2 regions of the Photorhabdus machadonis genome follow, and region 2 is predicted to be linked to the other one. Evidence: predicted binding sites of a transcription regulator. Region 2 holds the regulator's gene; the other holds the start of a gene.
What was found. Region 2 encodes LexA, which represses DNA repair genes until DNA is damaged. Its sites were predicted from a motif close to TNCTGTATGTACATACAGNA; they were not measured.
Positions count from the first base shown of each region.

Region 1 (7,940 bases), 2.3 Mb from region 2:
ATACCATCGCGCGGATTTTCTGGCGCACGATTTTGCCACAAATAAAACCGATCCGTTCCCGAATAACACTGATTACTGCTCGCAGAGCGAAGGTTGTCGCCAGCATCCAGAATTTATCCATGATGTGCTCGCGGGGAATGTTATCCATGATTAAAGCTTGCAGGATTGAGGCCAATAGCCAGGCTTGAGTGATGATCAACAATCCACTGATTAAGCCAAATAGCATGGACAGGCGCAGCCAGTGCCGGGCCGGAGCACTTTGCTGCTTCAACCAGCGAACCAATTCATACTGTCTTGTTTTGTCCATAGGAAAAATTCTGATTATCAAAAAGGCTGGACGAGTGTCAGCATCCTGCCGATATGTTACATGCGAAAAGGCGCTACTGAAATAGCGCCTTGAAAGAAAAAGAGTTTATTTCGCTGCCAGCCCATCCAAGAAACGTTCTGCATCAAGGGCTGCCATACAACCTGTACCGGCGGATGTAATTGCCTGGCGGTAGGTATGGTCCATTACGTCACCGGCGGCGAATACACCGGGAATTGAGGTCTGGGTAGCGTTACCTTGTAAACCGGACTGAACTTGGATGTAACCATTATTTAGTTCCAATTGTCCTGCAAAGATAGCGGTGTTAGGAGTATGGCCGATAGCAATGAATGTGCCGGTAACAGCTAATTCTTCTGTTGTACCGCTGTGGGTATCACGCAGACGGACACCCGTAACGCCCATCTCATCACCGAGCACTTCATCCAGAGTACGATTAGTGTGCAGAATGATATTGCCGTTTTTAACTTTATCCATCAGACGACCAATCAGGATTTTTTCTGAACGGAATGTATCACGGCGATGAATCAGGTGAACTTCTGCTGCAATATTTGCCAGATATAAAGCTTCTTCTACTGCGGTATTACCGCCGCCGACCACGGCAACTTTCTGGTTACGATAAAAGAAGCCATCGCAGGTTGCACAGGCTGAAATACCCCGGCCTTTGAACGCCTCTTCGGAAGGCAGACCTAAATAACGTGCAGAAGCGCCTGTTGCGATAATCAGTGCGTCACAGGTATATTCTTGTTCATCACCATAAAGACGGAAAGGACGGTTTTGCAGGTCAACTTTTTGAATATGATCAAAAATGATGTCGGTCTGGAATTTTTCAGCATGTTGATGCATACGTTCCATTAACCCTGGGCCGGTCAGACCTTCAGGATCACCGGGCCAGTTTTCGACTTCAGTGGTTGTAGTCAACTGACCCCCTTTTTCAACTCCGGTAATCAGCACCGGATTTAAATTTGCCCGGGCAGCGTAAACTGCGGCTGTATAGCCTGCCGGACCGGAACCAAGAATAATGAGTTTATGGTGTTTGGCGGTGCTCATGAATACCTCATTTCCATTTATCGCATATCGTATATTGAGCGATTGTAGGAGAAATAGGAGGGTAAAAAAAGCTAAAAGACTCATGTTACTAACGATTTTACCGATAGATATTAACTAGCAACGACTTTAACCTGAGAAAAGTGTTCTTTTAGTACTGTTTGGCTTTCATTTGCTCATTTTTAATCAATGGTAAGCTATCGAAACGATTAACTGAAAATTTGTTCCACAGGTTGTTCTGATTTTTGTTCATTTACTTTGACAATCGGCTGTGCATTTGCGAAAACATCACTGTAAGAGATAATTATCCACCTCGCTAAATTCGTTTCTATAAAAATCGACAAATCGATATGCGGATAATCTTCTCTGTGCAGCACGAAGAAAAATGGCCTGTGAGCTGCTTTACTCTGATAGAGCGAGGCTTTAACTTTAAAAGACATCTTTTCCAGCTCAGACTCAAGAGAGATAGGGGAAAATGTTATGGGTGTAGGAAAATAAAGAGAGATCAAAAGATGATAGATAATAAAAAACGTCCGGGAAAAGATCTTGATCGTATAGATCGTAATATCCTCAATGAATTGCAAAAAGATGGTCGAATTTCTAACGTAGAACTGTCTAAACGGGTAGGATTGTCGCCAACTCCTTGTTTGGAGCGTGTGCGTCGCCTGGAGCGTCAAGGGTTTATTATTGGCTACACCGCATTGTTGAATCCTCATTACCTGGATGCGTCGTTGCTGGTGTTTGTTGAAATCACCCTAAACCGTGGTGCACCAGATGTTTTTGAACAATTCAATGCTGCTGTGCAGAAATTGGAAGAGATTCAGGAATGTCATTTGGTTTCCGGTGATTTCGATTATTTATTGAAAACCCGCGTACCAGATATGTCAGCGTATCGTAAGTTACTGGGCGAAACTTTGTTACGTTTGCCAGGTGTTAACGACACCCGCACATATGTTGTGATGGAAGAAGTGAAGCAGAGTAACCGCTTGGTCATTAAGACTCGCTGAAATCTCGCCCAAAAAAATGTACAGGTGCAAAACTGGAAGAACTTAGGTACACTCCTGTTTATGCATACAGTTTCAACGCTGAGCTATCTCGGCGTTGTTCCGTTAAATCAACAGGAAACCTGGAGAGCCTTTCTTGAGCCAGGAATATACAGAAGATAAAAATATTAGGTTGAAGAGACTGAGTAGTGGGCGCAGGCTGTTAGAAGCTGTGTTGCTTGTCATTGTTATCCTAGCGGCTTATCTGATGGTCGCACTTGTCAGTTTTAACCCTTCTGATCCCAGTTGGTCTCAGACTGCGTGGCATGAGCCGGTCCATAATTTGGGTGGTGGTGTTGGTGCATGGTTGGCCGATACGCTGTTTTCTGCATTCGGTATACTGGCTTATGTCATCCCGCCGCTAATGATACTGGGTTGCTGGACTGCTTTCAGACAACATGATGACAGAGAATATGTCGATTTTTTTGTGCTTGCTTTGCGCGTTATTGGTGCATTGGCAATCGTGTTGACTTCATGTGGATTAGCCGCGCTGAATGTTGACGATCTCCATTACTTTGCTTCTGGCGGCATTATTGGCAGCCTGTTTAGCGGTGCGATGTTGCCCTGGTTTAATGAATTGGGTGCGACGCTGGCCTTACTGTGTGTTTGGGCAATTGGGTTTACGCTATTTACTGGCTGGTCATGGTTGACGATTGCTGAAAAAACTGGGGCAATAATTCTTGGCGCGATAGGATTTATTACCAATCGCAGCCGTCATGAGCAAGAATATACCCCATATGGTGATGAAACGGTTATTGAGCCGGAGAGTGTCGCCTATGGTAAAACAGAACCCGAATATACAGCGGTTGATATTGATCATGATGATGATGTGCTGTTTACAGCACCTTCAGCTGCGGAATTGGCAAAAGCTGAACGGGATGAACCCGGATCAGTGAAAGCAGAAGTTGAAGAAAAACAGCAAGTTAATATCCCAATCATTGGTATGGCTGATATTGATGCTGAACCTGAAATTCAGATCAGTATATCTGATGACGCCGTATGGTCTCAGTCATTAACAGAAGAACATGAAAAAAACAGTGACGAGCCTGTTCGTTACACGTTTGAAATCCCTTCTGAGCATAATTTTAAACTTGAATCTAAACTTGCTGTTAACACGGTTCCAACATTTGAGCCGGTTGGCAACAGGCAGAATAGTCGTGACACTTTCACGCCTGAAACAGATCCAAAAGATATTGCAGTAGCAGCAACTTCGGCAACGGTTATAACAGGCAACTCTCAGGTTAAACGAGGGATCGGGCCAGAGTTGCCCCGTCCTAACCCTGTCCGTCTGCCAACCCGTCGTGAACTGTATGGCATCAAAGTTCCTTCACAGCGTCTTGCAGAACAGCAACAGCGTGAAGAAGAGGCCAGACAACAGATAGATGGCTGTGATGATACTGAGTTTGATAAACAGCAGGAAGAGTTATTGCGCCAGCAGTTTCTTGAACAACAGTGTGAGCGTTACCGTATTCCTACGGATGCCGAAGGAGAGGCACCAACCCAGTCTCAAAGAGTACAGAACCAACCTGAATCGGAGAATTCGTTTTCAGTGGAAGAACGGGTTCAGACTGAGATTGTTGAACAGGCCGTTGCACCGCAACAACCTGAGCGTTATCAAGGGCAGAATGACCCGCAGGAAATTGGGCGTTCTACTCTGGAAAGTTTATCTATCTTGAATAACTTCTCACTAGTTGAAGATTTAGTTGAAAAGGAACGGGCAGAGCCGCTATTTACACCTTCTGTTCAATTGGTACCGGAAAGTCAGTCAGAACAGCCCACAGAAATTGCTTTTATACCCGCGCCGGTACACAATGTTGTGCAGCAACCGCAGCAACCGCAGCAACCGCAGCAACCGCAGCAACCGCAGCAACCGCAGCAAAATAGCCTGTTCCATCCATTTCTGGTTCGTCATGATCAGTCATTACCAAAACCAACGACACCGATGCCTTCGCTTGATCTGTTAGCCAGCCCTCTGGCAGAAGAGGAGCCAGTTGATATGTTTGCCCTTGAGCAAACTTCCCGTTTGATTGAAGCGCGTTTGAATGATTATCGGGTTAAAGCTGATGTGGTTGGTTTTTCGCCAGGCCCGGTGATTACCCGATTTGAATTGGATCTGGCCCCAGGTGTTAAAGCATCACGTATTTCCAACTTATCAAGAGACTTAGCGCGTTCTTTGTCTGCGGTAGCAGTACGTATTGTTGAAGTTATTCCCGGTAAGCCCTATGTCGGTCTGGAGTTGCCGAATAGAAAACGTCAGACAGTGTATTTGCGTGAAGTATTGGATTGCGAAAAATTTCGCGATAATCCATCGCCACTGACAATTGTGCTAGGTAAAGATATTGGTGGTCAGCCGGTTGTCGCTGATTTAGGTAAAATGCCTCACTTGCTGGTGGCGGGTACAACCGGCTCGGGTAAATCTGTTGGTGTTAACGCGATGATCCTCAGCATCCTCTATAAAGCAAAACCAGAGGATGTCCGCTTTATCATGATAGATCCGAAAATGCTGGAATTATCGGTTTATGAAGGCATTCCACATCTGTTGACTGAAGTTGTTACTGATATGAAAGATGCGGCGAATGCGCTGCGCTGGTGTGTTAGTGAAATGGAACGCCGTTATAAACTGATGTCTGCGTTGGGTGTACGTAATCTGGCCGGTTATAACGAAAAGGTTAAACAGGCGGAAGAGATGGGCCGTCCAATTCCTCATCCATTCTGGAAACCTGGGGACAGCATGGATATCACCCATCCTGTGCTGAAAAAAGAGCCGTATATCGTTGTCATGGTAGATGAATTTGCTGACCTGATGATGACAGTTGGCAAAAAAGTAGAAGAACTGATTGCCCGCTTGGCGCAGAAAGCCCGGGCTGCCGGTATTCATTTAGTTCTGGCGACCCAACGTCCATCTGTCGATATTATTACTGGCCTGATTAAAGCGAATATTCCAACCCGTGTCGCCTTTACAGTTTCCAGTAAGATAGATTCTCGTACGATCCTTGATCAGGGTGGTGCTGAATCTCTTTTGGGAATGGGGGACATGCTTTATTTAGCACCAAACTCCTCTATTCCGGTACGTGTTCACGGTGCATTTGTCCGGGATCAGGAAGTTCATGAAGTAGTTAATGACTGGAAAGCCCGTGGTCGTCCTGAGTACGTTGACAGTATCCTCAGTGGTGGTGATGATGCAGAGGGTGGTCTGGGTCTTGATAGCGGCGAAGAGTTGGATGCCCTGTTCGATCAGGCAGTTGAATTCGTGATTGAAAAACGGCGGGTTTCGATTTCTGGTGTACAGCGCCAGTTTCGTATTGGTTATAACCGTGCTGCGCGGATTGTAGAGCAGATGGAAGCACAGCAGATTGTCAGTGCTCCAGGCCATAATGGCAATCGTGAAGTATTGGCACCACCGCCACATGAGCGCGGATAATTAATTTTAAATGCGGACAATTCCGATAACAAATACACTGAGTAATAACGCTGAGTAAAGGTATCTCTTACATGAAGAAGCTAATATTGATGGGTTGTTTGATGGCTGGCATGAGTATCAATTCAGCATGGGCAAATGCCAGTCAGGATTTGCAGGAACGTTTGGGCAAAGTAAATAGTTTTCATGCCAGCTTTACTCAGACAGTAACCAGTGATGATGGTGCAACAATTCAGGAAGGTGAAGGGCAATTGTGGGTTAAACGCCCAAACTTGTTTAACTGGCATATGACATCACCTGATGAAAGTGTTTTGGTATCGGATGGTAAAACGTTGTGGTTCTATAATCCGTTTGTTGAGCAGGTAACGGCCAACTGGCTGAAAGATGCCACCGGCAACACACCGTTTATGCTTATTACCCGTAACGATGTTAAAGATTGGTCTCAATATAAAATCAACCAAAAAGGTAATGATTTTGAGCTGACGCCGAATAATATCAATGGCAATTTGAAACGCTTTTTTATTACTGTAACGACTGATGGCACTATTCAGAAATTTTCGGCTGTTGAGCAAGATGGACAAAAAAGTATCTATCAATTAAAAGGGCAACAAAATACCCATGTGGATGCGGCAAAGTTCAGTTTTACGCTCCCGAAAGGCGTCACGCTGGATGATCAGCGTCAGTGAGGTTTTAAGTGAGCAACCTGTCACTCGATTTTTCACAAAATGAATTTCAGCCACTGGCCGCGCGTATGCGGCCGGTGACATTAGAGCAATATATTGGCCAGCAGCATCTACTGGCTGAAGGTAAACCATTGCCAAGGGCTATTCGGGCGGGGCAACTGCACTCCATGATTTTATGGGGGCCGCCTGGAACGGGGAAAACAACCTTAGCTGAAATTATTGGACATTATGCGCAGGCAGATATTGAGCGAATATCTGCGGTCACTTCCGGTATTAAAGAAATACGTGAATCTATTGAAAAAGCGCGTCAAAACCGGAATGCAGGGCGTAGAACGATTTTATTTGTTGATGAAGTACATCGTTTTAACAAAAGCCAACAGGATGCTTTTCTGCCACATATTGAAGATGGCACGATTACCTTTATTGGTGCTACGACAGAAAACCCCTCTTTTGAGCTGAATTCCGCATTACTCTCACGGGCGCGTGTTTATCTGCTTAAGTCATTGACGATAGAAGAGATTGAGCTGGTGCTGAATCAAGCCATGAAGGATAAAGAGCGTGGATATCATGGTCAGGATATTGTTTTACCGGAAAACACTCGTCACATGGTTGCAGAGCTGGTTTCTGGTGATGCCCGTCGTTCACTGAATCTGCTGGAAATGATGGCGGATATGGCAGAAACCAATGCTCAGGGGCAACGGGTTTTGACCCCGGAGTTATTGAATGAAGTTAGCGGGGAGCGTAGTGCTCGTTTTGATAATAAAGGCGATCGTTATTACGATTTAATTTCAGCATTACATAAATCTGTGCGTGGTTCTGCGCCTGACGCTGCGCTTTACTGGTATGCCCGGATTATTACTGCGGGTGGCGATCCGCTATATGTTGCCCGTCGTTTACTGGCTATTGCTTCGGAAGATGTTGGCAATGCGGATCCTAGGGCAATGCAGGTCGCCATTGCTGCATGGGATTGTTTTACCCGGGTTGGGCCAGCGGAAGGTGAAAGGGCAATTGCTCAGGCGATTGTTTATCTTGCCTGTGCACCGAAAAGCAATGCTGTTTATACCGCGTTTAAAGCAGCATTGGCCGATGCAAGGGAAAAACCTGACTATGATGTTCCTGCACATTTGCGCAATGCACCGACAAAATTGATGAAAGAGATGGGGCTTGGTGAAGAATATCGCTATGCTCATGACGAACCTAACGCCTACGCTGCCGGTGAAGTTTATTTTCCGCCTGAAATGCGGGAAACCCGCTATTATCACCCGGCTAATAGAGGCTTAGAAGGCAAAATAGGCGATAAACTCACCTGGCTTGCTGAACAGGATCAAAATAGCCTGATAAAACGCTATCGCTGATGTTGCTGTTGCGGTAAGGTTGACGGGTAAAAATATCTTATAGCCACATAAACTTGTGGGTCTATTCACATC
Region 1 is NZ_CP199761.1:3,537,777-3,545,716, reverse strand. It holds gene cydD (heme ABC transporter permease/ATP-binding protein CydD) at 1-307, opposite strand, end outside; gene trxB (thioredoxin-disulfide reductase) at 413-1,372, opposite strand; gene ACUN2T_RS16775 (hypothetical protein) at 1,579-1,809, opposite strand; gene lrp (leucine-responsive transcriptional regulator Lrp) at 1,882-2,376, shown strand; gene ACUN2T_RS16765 (DNA translocase FtsK 4TM domain-containing protein) at 2,510-5,833, shown strand; gene lolA (outer membrane lipoprotein chaperone LolA) at 5,905-6,516, shown strand; gene ACUN2T_RS16755 (replication-associated recombination protein A) at 6,525-7,868, shown strand.
Region 1: a site for LexA is predicted at 2,429-2,448, ahead of ACUN2T_RS16765 (DNA translocase FtsK 4TM domain-containing protein). Genes of this name have one in related genera too.

Region 2 (7,940 bases):
TCTATTGGGTTTGATAATTTTGAACAACTGCTCAGTGGTGCACACGCAATGGATAGGCATTTTGCCCATACCCAGTTTGAGCAGAATATCCCCGTATTACTGGCGCTGATTGGCATCTGGTACAACAATTTCTTTGGCGCGGAAACAGAAGCGATTCTGCCATATGATCAATACATGCATCGTTTTGCAGCATACTTTCAGCAGGGCAATATGGAATCCAACGGTAAATATATTGACCGCAATGGTCATCCGGTGGATTACCAAACCGGTCCGATCATCTGGGGAGAGCCTGGAACCAATGGTCAGCACGCTTTCTATCAACTTATTCATCAGGGCACTAAACTGATCCCTTGCGATTTTATTGCTCCGGCGATCAGCCATAACCCATTGAGTGACCATCACAACAAATTGTTATCCAACTTCTTCGCTCAGACAGAAGCGTTGGCATTTGGTAAAACCCGTGGACAAGTGGATGCTGAATTTGCCGCCAGTGGTAAAACTGCGGTTGAAGTCGGGCATGTTGCACCATTTAAAGTGTTTGAAGGAAACCGTCCGACGAATTCCATTTTGTTGCGTGAAATTACTCCATTCAGTTTGGGGGCGTTGATTGCCATGTATGAGCACAAAATATTTGTACAAGGGGTGATTCTCAACATCTTCACCTTTGACCAATGGGGAGTTGAGCTGGGTAAGCAACTGGCTAATCGTATTTTGCCAGAACTCGAGAATGGTGAAGAGGTTGCCGATCACGATAGCTCGACAAATGGGTTGATTAACCGCTTTAAAGCATGGCGTTAATCACTTGTTCTGAATCAGGGAGTTAAATTTATATGAGCGAATTGTGTTGATCGTAATTCGCTCATTTTTGGCAAGTATTATTGACAGAATTTGTCATAACTTTTTATTCTGTATACCTACAACGTGGTATCCTCAGTGCCCATCAATTGTACGACCGGATAAAAGAAATTTGTCCTAATGGAAACTCGCATGTTAACTGACTCGATCTTAACGACGGTGCCTATTCAGTGGGTTTCGGTGGATTCATCCGGCTTGCCTGATGAGATTTCAGACTGGCTGATGGAGTTGGGGTCAATGACCCGCCGTTTTGAACAATACTGTGACCATGTTCATGTTGTACCATTCAGAGAGTCTTTTATCACAGTGGAAGAACTTTCCGATGAAAGTGAGCATTTGCTAACTTGTCAGAGGTACTGGCTGCGAGAAGTCGTATTATATGGTGATAATATCCCCTGGTTATTGGGAAGAACGTTAATTCCTGAAGCAACATTAACCGGCCCTGATGAAAGTCTGGTTGATTTAGGAACAGTCCCGCTTGGGCGATATCTTTTTAGTAGCAATAAATTAACACGGGATTATATTCATGTAGGGCAACAGGGGAAACGCTGGGCAAGGCGATCATTGCTGAGATTATCAAGCAAGCCATTATTATTAACGGAAGTCTTCTTGCCTGAATCACCTGTATACAAAAAATAAAATTTAAACAAGGGGGAAACAGAAGTGGCGGGAAGTATGGCGCAAAGTAAATGGCAGGCCTATTGCCGTTTAGTGCGTATTGACAGACCCATAGGTTCGTTATTGTTGTTATGGCCGACATTTTGGGCTTTATGGATTGCCGGGAAAGGTATTCCGGATATGCACATATTGTGGGTCTTTACTGCCGGTGTGTTTCTGATGCGTGCAGCAGGGTGTGTGATTAATGATTTTGCTGACAGAAAATTTGATGGTTATGTCGAACGCACAAAAGCACGTCCCCTGCCCAGTGGTGCTATCAGTGAGAAAGAGAGTAAGATCCTGTTTGTTGTACTGGCGCTGATTTCTTTCGGGTTGGTTCTGGCGCTGAATAAGATGGCTATCTGGTTGTCAGTCGCTGGGTTAGCTTTGGCTTGGTTTTATCCCTTTGTTAAACGGTTCAGTCATCTTCCTCAGTTTGTATTGGGCGCGGCTTATGGCTGGTCTATCCCAATGGGATTCGCTGCGGTTAGTGAGTCCTTACCACTAGAATGCTGGCTATTGTTTCTGGTTAATATCTTGTGGTCGGTTATTTATGATACACAGTATGCCATGGTCGATCGTAACGATGATCTGAAAATTGGTGTTAAGTCTACTGCTATTCTGTTTGGTCGTTTCGATAAGCTGATTATTGGGTTACTGCAACTTGCTATGTTGCTGGTTTTACTGCTGGTGGGTTATATGATGAATCTGGGTGGCATCTATTATTGGTCATTGTTGCTTGCCGGTGCCTTATTTATTTATCAGCAGAAACTGATTGCAGGTCGGGAAAGAGAGCTTTGCTTCCAAGCATTCCTCAATAATAACTATGTTGGTGTGGTATTATTTTTGGGTATCTTCTTCAGTTACGTTTGATATATGGGGTGATAATGGGGAAAACCCATTATCACCCGGATGTTAAAAATTATGCTTCTTGAGTTGTCTCTTCTGCATCGTTGTGTTCAGCTGGCAAACTGACACTCTCGATAGTCAGACGGATTTCAGGTGACATCAGTTCACTCAATACCTGATACAGCTCCTGAGTATTTGCTGTAATCACATCACCACGATCACTGATATATCCTTCTTCACGCAGTGTATTTACCGATGTGGTGAATACCGCCTTATCGAAGAATTCAGGTGCGTTAATGCCATGTAATACCGACAGACGTTGTGCCAACATACGGCTCTCTTTTTCCAGCGCACCCCGGCTGATTTCCGGGTTGGCATTCAGTAAAGAGAGGGTGATGGCATAACGTTGCAGGGTTTCGCGGACACCGGCTGCCAGCAATTGCAATGGGCGAATACGTGCTGGATTCAATACCAGCATACCTTGTTCTTTGTTACAGATAAGGCTCTGGCGAGTAAGCTCATTAACCAGGATATTAACCACTTCTCGCAGATCTGCTTTGTTGTAACGTATAAACAGTTCTGCTTTGAGCAGAGGATAAATGATTTCTACCTGGCTGAGTAACGCTTCACGGCTGATACGGCGATGATCAATAACGATGCAGGCAATCAATGATGGCAGTACCAATAAATGCTGGATATTGTTGCGGTAGTAGGTCATCAGAACCGCACGCTCACGCGGCAGGATAATGATGTCGCCCATACTGTCTTTGTCTACCTCGAACTTATCCATTTGCAGAGCGTGCTCTAACAACTCTTCTGCGGTTTTCTTTGGCACAGTAACATCGGTTGTATAAGGCGCGTTGTGCATGAGTTGTATATAACAATCCAGTTGCTCAAGCAGTTGCTCGCGAGTAAGCGCTCGCTGACGTGATGACAGTAGGGCGGTTGAACACAGGTTGATTGCGTTAGCAGCTGCGGCATTGTTGATGTTCACCATAATTTTCCCGGCCAGCTTACTGACTGTTGGGTTAACCCATTCAGGACGGTGAAACTCTATTGGATCAATAGAATCACGCCAGTCAGGAACATGGTGATTAAGATATTGGATCAACGGGATAGGTTCACCAAAGTTTACATAGCCTTGCCCCAGATTACGAAGCTTACGCAAACCGCGTATCATCTGGAAAAAGCTCTCTTTCTCTTTGGTTGCTCCCCGCAGCTCTTTGGCATAGGTGGCAACTTCCATCACATGTTCGTAACCGATATAAATTGGCACGATAGTGATTGGGCGTGATTCACCTCTCAACATTGCTTGTAACGTCATGGTCAGTGTACCCGTTTTGGGATCGAGCAAACGACCTGTCCGGGAACGACCACCTTCCATAAAGTATTCAACAGAATAGCCGCGTGCAAATAACTCACCCAGATATTCACGGAATATCGTGGCATAGAGTTTATTACCTTTAAAAGTGCGGCGGATAAAAAATGCACCAAGGCGGCGGAATATCGGCCCTGCTGGCCAGAAATTCAGGTTGATGCCTGCGGCGATATGGGGCGGTACCAAACCCTGATGATAAATCACATAGGAGAGCAGCAGATAATCCATATGACTACGGTGGCAGGGCGCATAAACCAGTTCGTGACCATCCTGTGCCAGACGACGAATGCGTTCAGCATTGTGGACATTGATCCCCTGATACAGACGGTTCCAGGTCCAACCAAGTACACGATCTGACAGCCGTACTGTTTCATAAGAGAAATTCGCTGCAATCTCTTCCATCATGTTAACGGCATTCTGCTGCGCTTTCTCATGGGCGATTTTCTTGCTGCGGGCCTCATCAATAACGGCCTTTTCTATTGCTTTTGAAGCCAGTAGCTTGTTAAACAGCTCCTGACGAACAGGCAGACGCGGACCCACTGCCGCCAGGCGTTGGCGTGAATAGTGCATTCGTGCCACGCGAGCCAGCTTGTGAGCAATTGTCTTGTCTGTGCCATGCTCCGTTGCCATATAACGCAGAGATACTGTGTTTGAAAAACGCACAAAACTGTCCCGGCCCAGCCAGAGAATGGCGAAGAATTTCTGGATACCATTAAGTAGCCGTAGATGTGGGGTGCTGTGTCCTTCACGTCCGGGTGAGCGACCAAACATGACAGAAACTGGCAGCATTTGAATATCCAAGTTTGGATTATTACGGTGCAGATCCAGATACGCATGGAAAATTTTTACGGATTCCTGCTTTGGTGCGCAATAGCGGAATACGCGTGGGCCATTATCGATAAATACATAGCCCGGAAGCTCAGTATCACCTATCTCCAGTGAGTTTAAAGGGTCTGGCAGATCCTGCTCAAGACATTGCTGACGTAATGTCAGTAAGTCTGCTTTGGAGTGATACGGCAATACGTACAGAATAGGGCGTGTCGTATCGAGCCGTAATTCGGTAATGGGATCTGTAGGAATAAGTTTGCTCTTTACCAGTATTTTTAGTGGTAAATTCAATAATTTATAATATATTTTACGCCAACCTGACATAAATAAACTTGAAGCCTCTTGTTAGCAATACGTCGCAAGCATACCAGAAACAGGTGTTGAGATCTGTTATGTTAAGACGATATAAAAGTTAAAAGTGGCAAATAACCTTACATTTGGTATGAATAATTTATGGCAAATCAATCCAAGGGACTGACCCGTATCATCAAAGCAACCGGATATTCGATGAAAGGTCTCAGGGCTGCGTGGCAAAATGAAGCGGCTTTCCGGCAGGAAATAATTGTGGCGATATTAGCGGTGATTGTTGCATTTTATCTGAATATCAGCGCAATTGAACGCATTTTACTGATTGGTTCAGTAATGTTGGTGGTGATTGTAGAGATTCTGAACAGTGCTATTGAAGCTGTTGTTGATCGTATTGGCAGTGAATTCCATGAGTTGTCCGGCCGGGCGAAAGATATGGGATCGGCGGCGGTCTTTCTGACGATGCTGCTGTCGTTAATTGTCTGGAGTACCGTTCTCTGGCGCTATTTTGTGACCTGATTTAGTTTAATAATGCGTCATTATACTATAATGGGCTGATTTTCTACCCTGGCAGGTTCCCAATCGTTATTTACCTGTATATACTCACAGTTTGACTGTATAAACACACAGGGGGCGGAATGAAAGCACTTACCGTAAGGCAGCAGCAGGTTTATGACCTGGTGCGTGACCACATTTCGCAAACGGGTATGCCGCCAACGCGTGCTGAAATTGCAGCACGTCTTGGTTTTCGTTCGCCTAATGCGGCTGAAGAGCATTTAAAAGCATTGGCTCGCAAAGGGGTGATAGAGATTGTTGCCGGGGCATCCAGGGGTATCCGTTTGCTGCTAGAAGACTCTGGTTTGCCGTTGATTGGCCGTGTAGCCGCAGGTGAACCACTGTTGGCGCAGGAGCACATTGAAAGTCATTATCGGATAGATCCCGCACTGTTTAAGCCCAGTGCGGATTTCCTGTTGAGAGTCAGCGGTATGTCCATGAAAGATATTGGGATTATGGATGGTGATCTGTTGGCTGTGCATAAAACACAGGATGTCCGTAATGGGCAGGTTATTGTTGCTCGTATTGAAGATGAAGTGACTGTAAAACGTTTTAAACAGACTGGAAATAAAGTTGAATTGTCGGCAGAAAACCCTGAGTTTAAGCCAATTGTGGTGGATTTGCGTGAACGAAGCCTGACAATTGAAGGATTAGCCGTTGGGGTGATTCGTAACAGTGATAAGTTTTGATAGTAAAATATCGAATCGTTGTTTTTTGGTGATTGTCAAAGAGTTGCAATATTCTGGCAGAATCATGTTATTGGGTTTATCAGTATGATTATCTTGAACGTGATTCTGCGGTTGCCTGTTGCTATTTACAGGTTCTCTACTTCTTTTTTACCTCAATACTGTGGTCGTGCTGGCATTCATCCCGTTCAGTACAGGATTCAATCTCTGCACAAGAAGAACATAAACCATGCGCTTCAATGACGGTATGGCGTAAGCTGAATCCGGCGGTTTTTGCTAACTGTTGAATAGCGGATTCAACGGTTCCACCATCTCGTTCTGTAACAGAACCGCAGCGGTCGCAAATAAACATTGCTGAGGTGTGGCTTGGTTGTTCAATATGGTGGCACAGCACATAACTGTTGGTAGACTCTATTTTATGAATAAATCCCTGTTCTAGCAGAAATTCCAGTGCCCGGTATATTGTTGGTGGTTTAGCCTGTGGTTCTGCTTCCCGCAATAAATCCAGTAAATCATAAGCACTGATTGCGCCGGGTTGTTCTGAAATCAGACGCAAAACTTCAAGCCGCTGTGGCGTAAAGCGAACTCCCCGTGTCAGGCAAATAGCTTCGGCTTGTTCCAGTAACTTTTTTTGGTTAATCAGTTTCATTGCGCCCCTTACAGCCAGCATGATAACAATATTGGGATGTTATCATGTTTCTGCGATAGAAAATATTCTCCAGAAAAGTTCATTGTGCTTGTCCCCTGATGGAGTTAATTTGGTTAAATTGATACTTAGCAGCAAAAATAATGTTTTCCTGATGTTTGTGATAATACAGATAAGAATTATCATATATGGTAGGTAATTTGTGAAAAGGAATCATTTGTGATGAAAGAACTTTTACAAAATCAGCCTCATTATAGGCAGTTCCCTGCTAAAGGCTATCAGGTAATAAAGAATATTATCTGTGAAAAAAGAAATTTACCTTTTCTGAGTTCATTATATGCGGTGATTAATATTTTATTTGTAATTGCAGTCTGTATGGGGATTATATTATCTGTGGCAATTGTATTATTTATAATAGGTAATGTATCTGTCCCTGATACAGACTATTCACTTTTGGCACAAGTAGTCAGTGTAGCATTATTTGTAATAATGTTACTCTCAGTTATTATTTATCGTATTGCTAAACGTCCTGAATGGGAACAACGGCATTATTACCAACAAGCAGGTTTATCTTTTTTACCGGAAGAAAAGCGTCAGGTATTGCGGTTAAATATTGTGAGTGACTATTGGCTGGGCTTTTGGAGTGAAACTCTGGAGCATTACCCTTTGCAGTCACGGGTTGCTCATGATAACTATCGTTACTGCCTGCTCCCATTATCACCTACTCAGGAACATCAATCTCAACTATACAGTGACTGGGGAATTATTGATGAAGAAGGTTATATGAAAATGTTAACTGGTTTGTGGAGTGGGGCGCATTCAAAATATTTTGCTGTTGATGCTGCTCTTAGTGATGGCAAAATGTTTAAAGTTCTTGCCAAATTAGTTGAAGTAACACCTGACTCTATTCGTAAATGTTCTCAAATTGTAAATGGGCGTCCACCTGCATTGGTGTGGGGATTTGATTTGTGGCTTGCAATTGTTTTAAGCCGTAATTGTTTTTGTGCTGGTTATATCAGTGAAGAAATGGCATGGAAAAATATGCTGAAAACTGCTAATTATATTTATGAAATCTTTGGCAGCTTTGATGAGTTTCATACCAACTTCCGGTTGGGTAATGCCTATTGGAGTAATGATTTTGATAAGACGAAAGAGCGGCTGGATCAGTTTAATTATTATA
Region 2 is NZ_CP199761.1:541,988-549,927, forward strand. It holds gene pgi (glucose-6-phosphate isomerase) at 1-798, shown strand, start outside; gene ubiC (chorismate lyase) at 988-1,494, shown strand; gene ubiA (4-hydroxybenzoate octaprenyltransferase) at 1,531-2,385, shown strand; gene plsB (glycerol-3-phosphate 1-O-acyltransferase PlsB) at 2,435-4,891, opposite strand; gene ACUN2T_RS02645 (diacylglycerol kinase) at 5,021-5,392, shown strand; gene lexA (transcriptional repressor LexA) at 5,512-6,117, shown strand; gene zur (zinc uptake transcriptional repressor Zur) at 6,254-6,763, opposite strand; gene ACUN2T_RS02660 (DUF1266 domain-containing protein) at 6,983-7,940, shown strand, end outside.